DNA from 2 places in the Alcaligenes parafaecalis genome. Region 1 is predicted to be linked to the other one. Evidence: riboswitches for the same ligand, from Rfam matches in the RefSeq annotation. Region 1 holds a riboswitch; the other holds the start of a gene.
What was found. Region 1 has a riboswitch for thiamine pyrophosphate ahead of OSH09_RS03405 (sodium:solute symporter family protein). Riboswitches for the same ligand answer to the same signal wherever they lie in the genome.
Positions count from the first base shown of each region.

Region 2: it holds a riboswitch for thiamine pyrophosphate, as region 1 does, so the genes downstream of both, thiD (bifunctional hydroxymethylpyrimidine kinase/phosphomethylpyrimidine kinase) here and OSH09_RS03405 (sodium:solute symporter family protein) in region 1, are expected to answer to the same signal.

Region 1 covers NZ_JAPKNA010000001.1:727,051-731,259, reverse strand. Annotated here, with positions in the region: gene OSH09_RS03415 (LLM class flavin-dependent oxidoreductase) at 1-598, opposite strand, end outside; gene OSH09_RS03410 (3-oxoacyl-ACP reductase) at 595-1,377, opposite strand; TPP riboswitch at 1,428-1,524, opposite strand; TPP riboswitch at 1,591-1,699, shown strand; gene OSH09_RS03405 (sodium:solute symporter family protein) at 1,839-3,278, shown strand; gene OSH09_RS03400 (OmpA/MotB family protein) at 3,348-4,199, opposite strand; gene OSH09_RS03395 (motility protein A) at 4,204-4,209, opposite strand, start outside.
Region 2 covers NZ_JAPKNA010000001.1:476,228-480,436, forward strand. Annotated here, with positions in the region: gene OSH09_RS02195 (FecR family protein) at 1-495, opposite strand, end outside; gene OSH09_RS02200 (RNA polymerase sigma factor) at 485-1,054, opposite strand; gene thiD (bifunctional hydroxymethylpyrimidine kinase/phosphomethylpyrimidine kinase) at 1,285-2,115, opposite strand; TPP riboswitch at 2,237-2,355, opposite strand; gene OSH09_RS02210 (AraC family transcriptional regulator) at 2,468-3,256, opposite strand; gene OSH09_RS02215 (hypothetical protein) at 3,349-3,603, shown strand; gene OSH09_RS02220 (hypothetical protein) at 3,600-3,743, shown strand; gene OSH09_RS02225 (hypothetical protein) at 3,759-4,145, shown strand.

The sequences.
Region 1 (4,209 bases):
GCAAGGTCAAGGGGCCATCCACCAGGAAGTGATCACCTTTGTGCAGGATCTGGCGAACCTGATCAACCTTGGCGTAGTCGCCCTGTCTGTCCATCACCAAAGCGCTATCGCTCCAGGAGTCGAACAGTTGCAGTGCGGTATCAACAAACTCTTCCGCCCGCGCATAACGCCAGGCGTGATCGGGCATGGCTTCGTAACCGTGATTACGCGCCTCGGCATCAAACATGGAGGTCACCACATTCCAGCCCATCCGTCCCTTGGACACATGATCCAGCGAACACAACATGCGCGCTGCCACAAAGGGGGTATAGAAGGTACTGGAGACAGTGCTGATCAGGCCGATACGCTCGGTGGCTCGCGCCAGCGCGGCCATCATGGTCAAGGGTTCCAGAAACCAGCGCGGGCCGTCCGAAACATTATCGCTGGCCTGGCCATCCGCAAAGAAAATGGCATCCAGCTTGCCACGTTCCGCTATCTGGGCCAGTTCTTCGTAAAACCGTACATCGCCTAAACGCTCTACCTGCGAATCGGGATGACGCCATGCTGCTTTGTGATGCCCGCAGCCCATAATGAACAAATTGAAGTGCAACTGCCTCATCCGTTTTTCACCAATCCACCGTCAACTACCAAGTTCTGACCTGTCACTGCACGTGCCCACGGGCCTGCGAAAAACAGAGCCGCATCCGCAAATTCTTCTGGCGTGGTCACACGACGCAGCGGTGTGCTGGCGGCGATCAAATCAAAGACCGCTTCCGGTGTGGCCGAGGAGGCATCAGTAGTGCGCAACAAACCGCCGGAAATCATATTCACGGTGATCTGATCTGGCCCCAGATCGTGCGACAGGGTGCGTGTCATGGACAACAAGGCGGCTTTGGCCGCGGTGTAGTCGTGATACGGCACAACGGGGTTCTGGAACAGATTGGTGCCGATATTGATGATGCGGCCAAAACCGGCCTGCTTCATGCCGGGCAAGGCGGCTTGCGTGGTGTTCAAGGCGCCACCCACAATGCCTTCCAACTGCTGATTCAACTGTGCCCATGTCAGAGTATCAGCATGGGGACGGGCATCGCCGTTGAAAGAAAATTCAGGCAAAGCGTTATTGACGACTGTGGTGACAGGCTGGCCGAAATGCGTCTGGGCCTTGGCAAACAAAGCCTGCACCGAAGCCGCATCCGTCACATCCGCTTGTACGGCCAGACATTGCTGCGGGAACTCGTCCGCCAGCGCCTGGGCGGCTGCTTCACTTTTCAGGTAATTGATGACAACTTTGGCGCCTTGACGTGCAAAGGCGCGCACCAGGCAAGCCCCCAGGCCGCGTGCGCCGCCGGTGACCAGGACCAATTGTTGGGAGAGTTCCGAGACGTGTTCCACAGACATGACATTCCTTGCAAAAATTCGGCGAGGATGTCGGCCCAGTTCGGACGCAGGGCTATGGTTTCGGACATCCCTTCGCCAGTATGAGCTGGATCAGGTTCGACGGGTTTTATCTCAGCCCTTGCATGAAGGACACCCCGTGCCGCAGCCAGACCATAGCATAAATTGCAGCAAACCGTATTATTGACATTTGAAGGAAGCTCTCCTACTCTTCTAGCCTGTTCCTGGGGGAGTCCTTAACGGGCTGAGACTCCGCAATTGCTGCGGTAACCCTTAGAACCTGATCCGGATCATGCCGGCGAAGGGAAAGGAAACGCGGCCTGGCAGCCTGCCCGCACGTCTCTGTGTGGCGCATTCACAAGCTCACAGCCCCATTTCAATCCCTCCATTTTTCTGCGCCCTGTCTTGGCTCCCTGCCAACTGGGCCGGTTTGTGCCTGTTCAGCAGGCTTTTGGGGAGATCTCATGCTGGACCAAACCGCCACCCTTCTGTGGCTGATCGTTTTTTCTGCCGCTTTTTCCTTGGCCGGCGTGCTGTACGCCCGCCACTATAAAAACTCACTTGAAGACTTTGTAGTGGCCCGCAATAGTCAAAGCTCCGTCGCCACCATTCTGACTTTATTGGCTTCCTCGTTGGGCGCATGGATTCTGTTCTCGCCAGCCCAGGCGGCCACCTGGGGCGGTTTAAGCGCTGTCATTGGCTATGCCATTGGTTCCATGTCGCCTCGTCTGGCCATGATTCCGCTGGGCAAGCGCATGCGTGAATTGCTGCCACGCGGCCACAGCTTGAGCGAATTTGTGATCGCCCGCTACGGCCGTCCCATGTATGCGCTGACCCTGGTCATCATGCTGTTTTACATGTTCATCTCCATGACGGCTGAAATCACTGCCATGTCCAAGATGATCACCTTGATTGCCCCTATTCCTCTCTGGGTCACCGCCAGCATTGTGCTGTTGGCTACCCTGATCTATACCTCCTACGGCGGGCTGCGGGCCTCCATCTTTACCGACAAGGTACAGATGTTCGTGATCCTGCCCATGTTGTTCCTGATCGTGATGTTTGGCTGGCAAGCCGTTGGTGGCCCGGTACAGTTGTTTGACAGCGTGAAACTGGAAGCTCCGCGCCTGATTGAGCTGAGCGATCCCGTCGGTATCAAAGCTGGGCTCACCTTCTTTGTAGCCATCCTGCTGACCGGCCTGTTCCACCAAGGCAACTGGCAGCGTATTTATGCCGCCAAAGACACCAAATCCATGCGTCGAGGCTTTTTGCTGGGAGGCTTGTTTGTTGCCCCCTTCATCTTCCTGATGGGTTTATTTGGTCTGGCCTTTGTCGGTTTGGGCTCACCCGGTGACAGCTCCGTGGCCTTGTTCAATGTGATCTTGCCGCATGTGCCCGTCTGGTTCCTGGTGCTGCTGATTCCACTGGGCCTGTCGCTGGTCATGAGCAGTGCAGACACCGCCATCAGCGCCGTCTCCAGCCTGATAGCCGTGGACCTGGGCCGCATCATGCCGCATCGCAATACAGCCCAAATGATGAGCCTGTCCCGCTCCCTGATCTGGATTTGCTCCATCCCCGTACTCTATGCCTCGGCGCAGGGTTTCAGCGTGCTGTACTTGTTCCTGCTGGCCGACTTGCTATGCTCGGCAGCCGCCTTCCCGGTTTTCTTTGGTCTATACAGCCGCCGCTACGATGGCTTTACCGCCACGATCAGCACAATCGGTGGTCTGGTTGCCGGTCTGGCAGTATTTCCTCGCCCAAATGGGCCGATGGATTACTTGCTGGAGTCGTTCTTGCTGGCGGCCATTGTGCCAGTAATCATCAGCGTTTTGATCATGCCTTTGCGCCGTCATCTGCCCAAGTTTGATTTGGGCACCCTGGCCTCCTCGACCCGCGTGCTGGATTAAACCCCACGCCGCTGAATCAAGGCCAAAACAAAAACCCCGGTTTGCATGTCGCAAACCGGGGTTTTGTTTTTAAGGTGTCTCTACTGAAGGTTCCGCCTGTGTTTGCGGGATCTGCACAATAATCTCCACCCGTCGATTACTTGCCCGCCCTTGCGAGGTTTCATTGTCTCCCAAAGGCCGGGTATCGGCATAACCTACAGCACTCAACCGCGAGCTGCCTACACCATTGGCTTCCATATAACGCACCACGCTGCCTGCTCGTGCGCCTGACAGCTCCCAGTTCGAGGGATAGCGATAGCTGCGAATCGGCACCGAGTCCGTATGCCCTTCAATCACCACCGGATGTTGGGACTTTTGCAGCACAGCCGCCAATTGACGCAATACCGTCAAACCTTCCAGGCCCAGATCCGCGCCGCCAGACGTAAACAGAAGTTCGCTGTTAATGCGAAAGCTCACGGATTGATCGTTCATGACCACATCGATGCTGTCGCCCAAACCGTCCAGATCCAGACCATGACTGCCTTTCCCTTGGCCCTCACCCAAGCCTGAGTCCGGAAACAAACCCGCGCCTGCGGGCAACAATCCGCCCCCCTCTTTACCGGCTTGCGCCACCACAGCGGCCGCGCCCTGTCCCTGCCCTTGTGCTGCTGTTTGGGCTCGCTTGCCTGCAAAGGACAACATCACAATCATCAGGACCAGCAACAAGGTCATCATGTCCAGATAGGTGGTCAGCCAAGCCTCTTCCTCCTCTGGCACAGCCAGGCCTGGATCATTCCAGGGTCGGCTGCGGCGTCGGTTTCCCAGGTTGCTGGCCAGTTGCTGCTCGATCTTGGCGCCCCGAGCCTGCTCCAGTTCCTTTTGCAGGGATTTCTGGCGATCAGCCAGTTCCCCCAAGGTCAGGTCCTGTTCCATATTGCCCATGGGATCAACC
Region 2 (4,209 bases), 250 kb from region 1:
CAGACTGCGCTCATGGGGGCTGTATTCCACTTCCAGCGTGCTGTTCTGATTCAGGCTGACCACACTGCCATCGGGCAAGGTAATGTCGCGTTGTTCTGCCTGTGCCGTTTCCACATGCTGGGTGTATTGCGGGCTGTGCTGATACCAATACCAAGTGGCAATTCCCAGGGTGGCACAGAAGCTCAAGGCACCACCCACTACGGGTCGCCAATGCAGGCCCAAGCGATCACGCCACGTTGTTTTGGGACGGGGAGCGTGTACAGCGGTGGTCTTGCTAGAGGCCTTACTGACCGGAGGGGCAGGCCGCTTCACCTGATCGAACATCGTCCAGGTCTGGCTGATGGCTTCATAGGCCTGTTGATGGCGTGGGTCCTGCTGCAACCAATGCTCAAAAGCGATCTTGTCTTGCGCGGTCCAGTGCTCGCTGTCTTGCTGACGCGTCAACCAGTCCGAGGCCGCTTCGTAAAACAGGGCGACTGATGGATCATGACTCATCGTCTGTTTCCTTGGAAGAGAGCATGGACAGGGCGTGTTCGGCCGAGTAGTCCATCCGCAGACGGCAATAGGCCACGGTTCTGGAGATATATCGGCTGACCAGGGCGCGGGAAATCTTCAATTTCAGGGCAATTTGTTCGTAAGTCAGGTGGTCGAAACGGTGCAGCGAAAACGCCTCGCGTTGTAGCTCCGGCAGTTCTTGCAAGGCTTGCTCGATACGGCTCAAACATTGCAAGTGTTCGGTACGTTGTTCGGGATTGCTGGCGCTGTATTGGCTGGGGGCTTCATTGTCTTGCGTTTCATCGTCCAGCGATATCATGGCCGGGCTGCGGCTTTGCTTATTGCCCGTTTCGCGCACGATATTAATGGCAATCTGCGTCAGATACGCCTTGGTATTGTCCGGGGCCTGCGTGTTGCTGGACGCCGACCAGCGTGCAAAGGATTCCTGCGTGACATCCTCTGCATCAGCTTCATTGCCCAGCTTGCGTTTCAGGAAACGGAATAAGGGCAGGCGCAGCTTCAAATAGGCCTGCTCCAGCAGTTCATCACGTGTGCTCATGAGTGAGTCAGCACAGGTGTGTCGTCCACTGGCAAACAGACGTTTGCACAGCAGAAGACGGTCGAGAAAGACAAAGCGGCAAGAGCAAACATAAGGGGCAGACAGCGGCGCAGGACAGAGACAGGAATGAATAATAGCAATTATTCTCATTTACGACATTGCCAACTTGCTGAACCTTGACGCTGAACAGGCCCCCAGAATGGGTCTTTGTCGGTGTATCTGAACCGCCTTTATTTCACGGCCAAGCTTGCATTCTGCTCCCACAGTGCATGGAAATGATGAATGGGACCTTGGCCTAAACCGACCTGTAACTGGTCAGCCGCTGCGATGGCACCATTCAGGTATTTTTTGGCCAGACCTACCGCTTCGGGCACGTTTCTGCCCGGTAGCAGGGCGGCAATCGCAGAGGACAAGGAGCAGCCCGTGCCATGTGTATTACAAGTAGGAATGCGGGGTGTCTGAAAGACATGGCGCTGGCTCTGGCCCTGGCCCTGGAGTAAATCCACACTGTCCGGCCCATCCAGATGGCCGCCTTTGAGCAATACCCATTTGGGTCCCAGCAAGCACAGCTCGTGTAGATAGGCGTGCATGTCTGCCAAGGAAGCAGGTTCCGGTTTTTGCAGCAGATCACCTGCTTCGGGCAAGTTGGGGGTCAACACGGTACACAGGGGCAGCAGCTTGTCGCGCAGGACAGACACGGCTTGGGGGCTCAGCAATCGATCGCCACTTTTGGCGACCATCACCGGGTCCAGAACAATCGGGCAGTCCAGTCCTCGGCGTTGCAGGCGATCTGCAAGAGCTTCGGCAATGCCGACATTGGCAATCATGCCGATCTTGATGGCATCCACTCGCACATCATCAAAAACCGCGTCTAGCTGCTCGGCCACAAAGTTCGGTTCCAGCGCGACAAAACGCCGAACCCCCTGCGTGTTTTGCGCGACCACGGCGGTAATGACACTCATGCCGTAGGCACCCAAGGCATACATGGCTTTCAGATCAGCCTGAATACCGGCGCCGCTGGTGGGATCGGTGCCTGCAATACTCAAAACATTGGGAATCATGCGCGGCCTGCCTGTTCAGGGGAGGCCAGGGTGGCCGCAATAGCGTCGACAGGGAAGGGGGAGTGGTCAGACGACAAGATAGCAACTCCTAGTCAAGGATAGCCATACGGCAGCAAGCGGCGAGCAGGTCAGTACCCGTCCCTTCGCCGGCATGACCCGGATCAGGTTCAACGGGTCACTGCGGTGCAATCTGGCCAGGCAGTTTCTCAGCCTGCTCACCAGGCTCCCCTCGGATTGGAACATCGTTTCCTTAAAAACGATCTGGGCGAGTATACCTGTGTTCGGTCTACAACTCCTCCGTCAGGAATTGCGTTCGCCCAAGCCAATATCTTCCAGCACCCGTTCACCAGATTTAAAGCTGGTTGCGGTAAATGGCAGGGGTTTGCCCAAAGCTGCGGCGGAACAGGCTGATAAAGGCGCTGGGGCTGGAGTAACCCAGATCGTAGGCAATGGTGGCCACCGGAATACCGGCTGCCAGCATTTCCAGGGACCGCATCAGACGGGCGCGTTGTCGCCAGGCGGTGAAGGTAAAGCCGGTTTCTGTCACAAAGCGACGGCTCAGGGTACGCAGGCTGACAGCGGCCCAGTCCGCCCAATGTTCCATCCCCTGATTGTTGCTGGGGTCGGCAATCAGGGCACGGGCAATGCGCTGTAGCCGAGGATCTTGTGGCAGGGGCAGGCCAAATGGCTCAATCGGCAAATTGCGGATTTCATCCAGAATAACGGCGGCAATATGCGCTTGTACGTCAGGTAAAGGGGTGGCCGGGACCAAATCCCAGGAGCAGGCTCGCAAGACGGATTCGCGCAGCAGGCCTGAGGTACGCAGGGTGCAGGCTTGTTGGGGCAGGTCGGAACAGGCAGCTTCATCCACATAGACGCTCCAGCCGTGAAAGGGGCCGTGTGACTGGCCTGAGTGCAGCACATGCGGTGGCAGCCAGACCGCATGGATGGCGGGGACTACCCAGACAGCATCTTCCACGCCTACGGACAGCAGGCCACGCAGAGACCCGAACAGTTGTCCGCGTGCATGTTGATGCGGTCGGGAAGACAGCTCCGAGTCGTGATTCCCCATCACCGCAAACAGAATGGGATCCTGGGGGAAATTCAGAAAATCATGCAGACCAATCTTGCGTTCAGGCATGGCGTAATTTTGTTATTCATTGACCGACATAGTGTACAGCCGCCAAAACCTTTCTGCTTACACTGAAAGCCTTGATCCATAAGGAGCGACTGATGCAAGCACAAGACATTCTTCCCGACCATGCCAATGAAGTTCACATTGGCGGCACGACTATCCGCAAAGGAACGGTTGGCGCGTTTTTGCATAATGCCGCCGTGTTGCGCCAAGCAGAGCTTGGTGACGCACAACGTCAGCAGGCGTTGAACGATATTCTGACTGCTTTACCTGCCCTGAAAGCACTGGGCTTGTTTGATGCCTTGCAGATTCGAGATCCACAATTGCGTGATTTTGTGGAGTCCCGGCTGTGATGAAACATGAGGGCGCAACCGTCCGACCGTACTTGTTGCGCGATATTGCCTGGCTGTATGTGCCTAGCGGTTTGATGCATGCCTTTGGGGGCGCACCCCGTTCAGGCGCTCGTCGCTTTGACGTGGGCTGTCTTTATTGATCGCAAGGAGAAGTCATGCAAGTGGATGACAGCCAGTTTCCATTGGTGTTTTTAAGAGAGCACGACCAGACGCAAACGCCACAACAAACCCAGGCTCAGTTGGAGGCCTTGTTGAACCGGGGGCAGCGCTTTGTCTTGTTGACGGAACGTCTGGGTGGTGAGGATCAGGCCCAGGCAGAAAGCCATGAGGAACGCAAGCAACGGGCTTTGTTCTTCAAACAGAATAAGCAGCGTTTGAAGGACTTATGCGCTGGTATGGTTCTGATCAGCAAAGGGCGGGCGATTCCGGCAGCGGCTCGCTTGGCACAGCAAACCTTGGGGCGGGTGTTAGGGCTACGTTTTGCTTTTGTCGTGGACGAGGGCGAAGCCCGGCTTGAAGCTCAGCGATTGCTGATGCCTTGATTCAATCAGGATGGTGCAGGTCTGCGGTAGTGGCTTTGCACCCTGTATCTATCTCCCCAGGCCG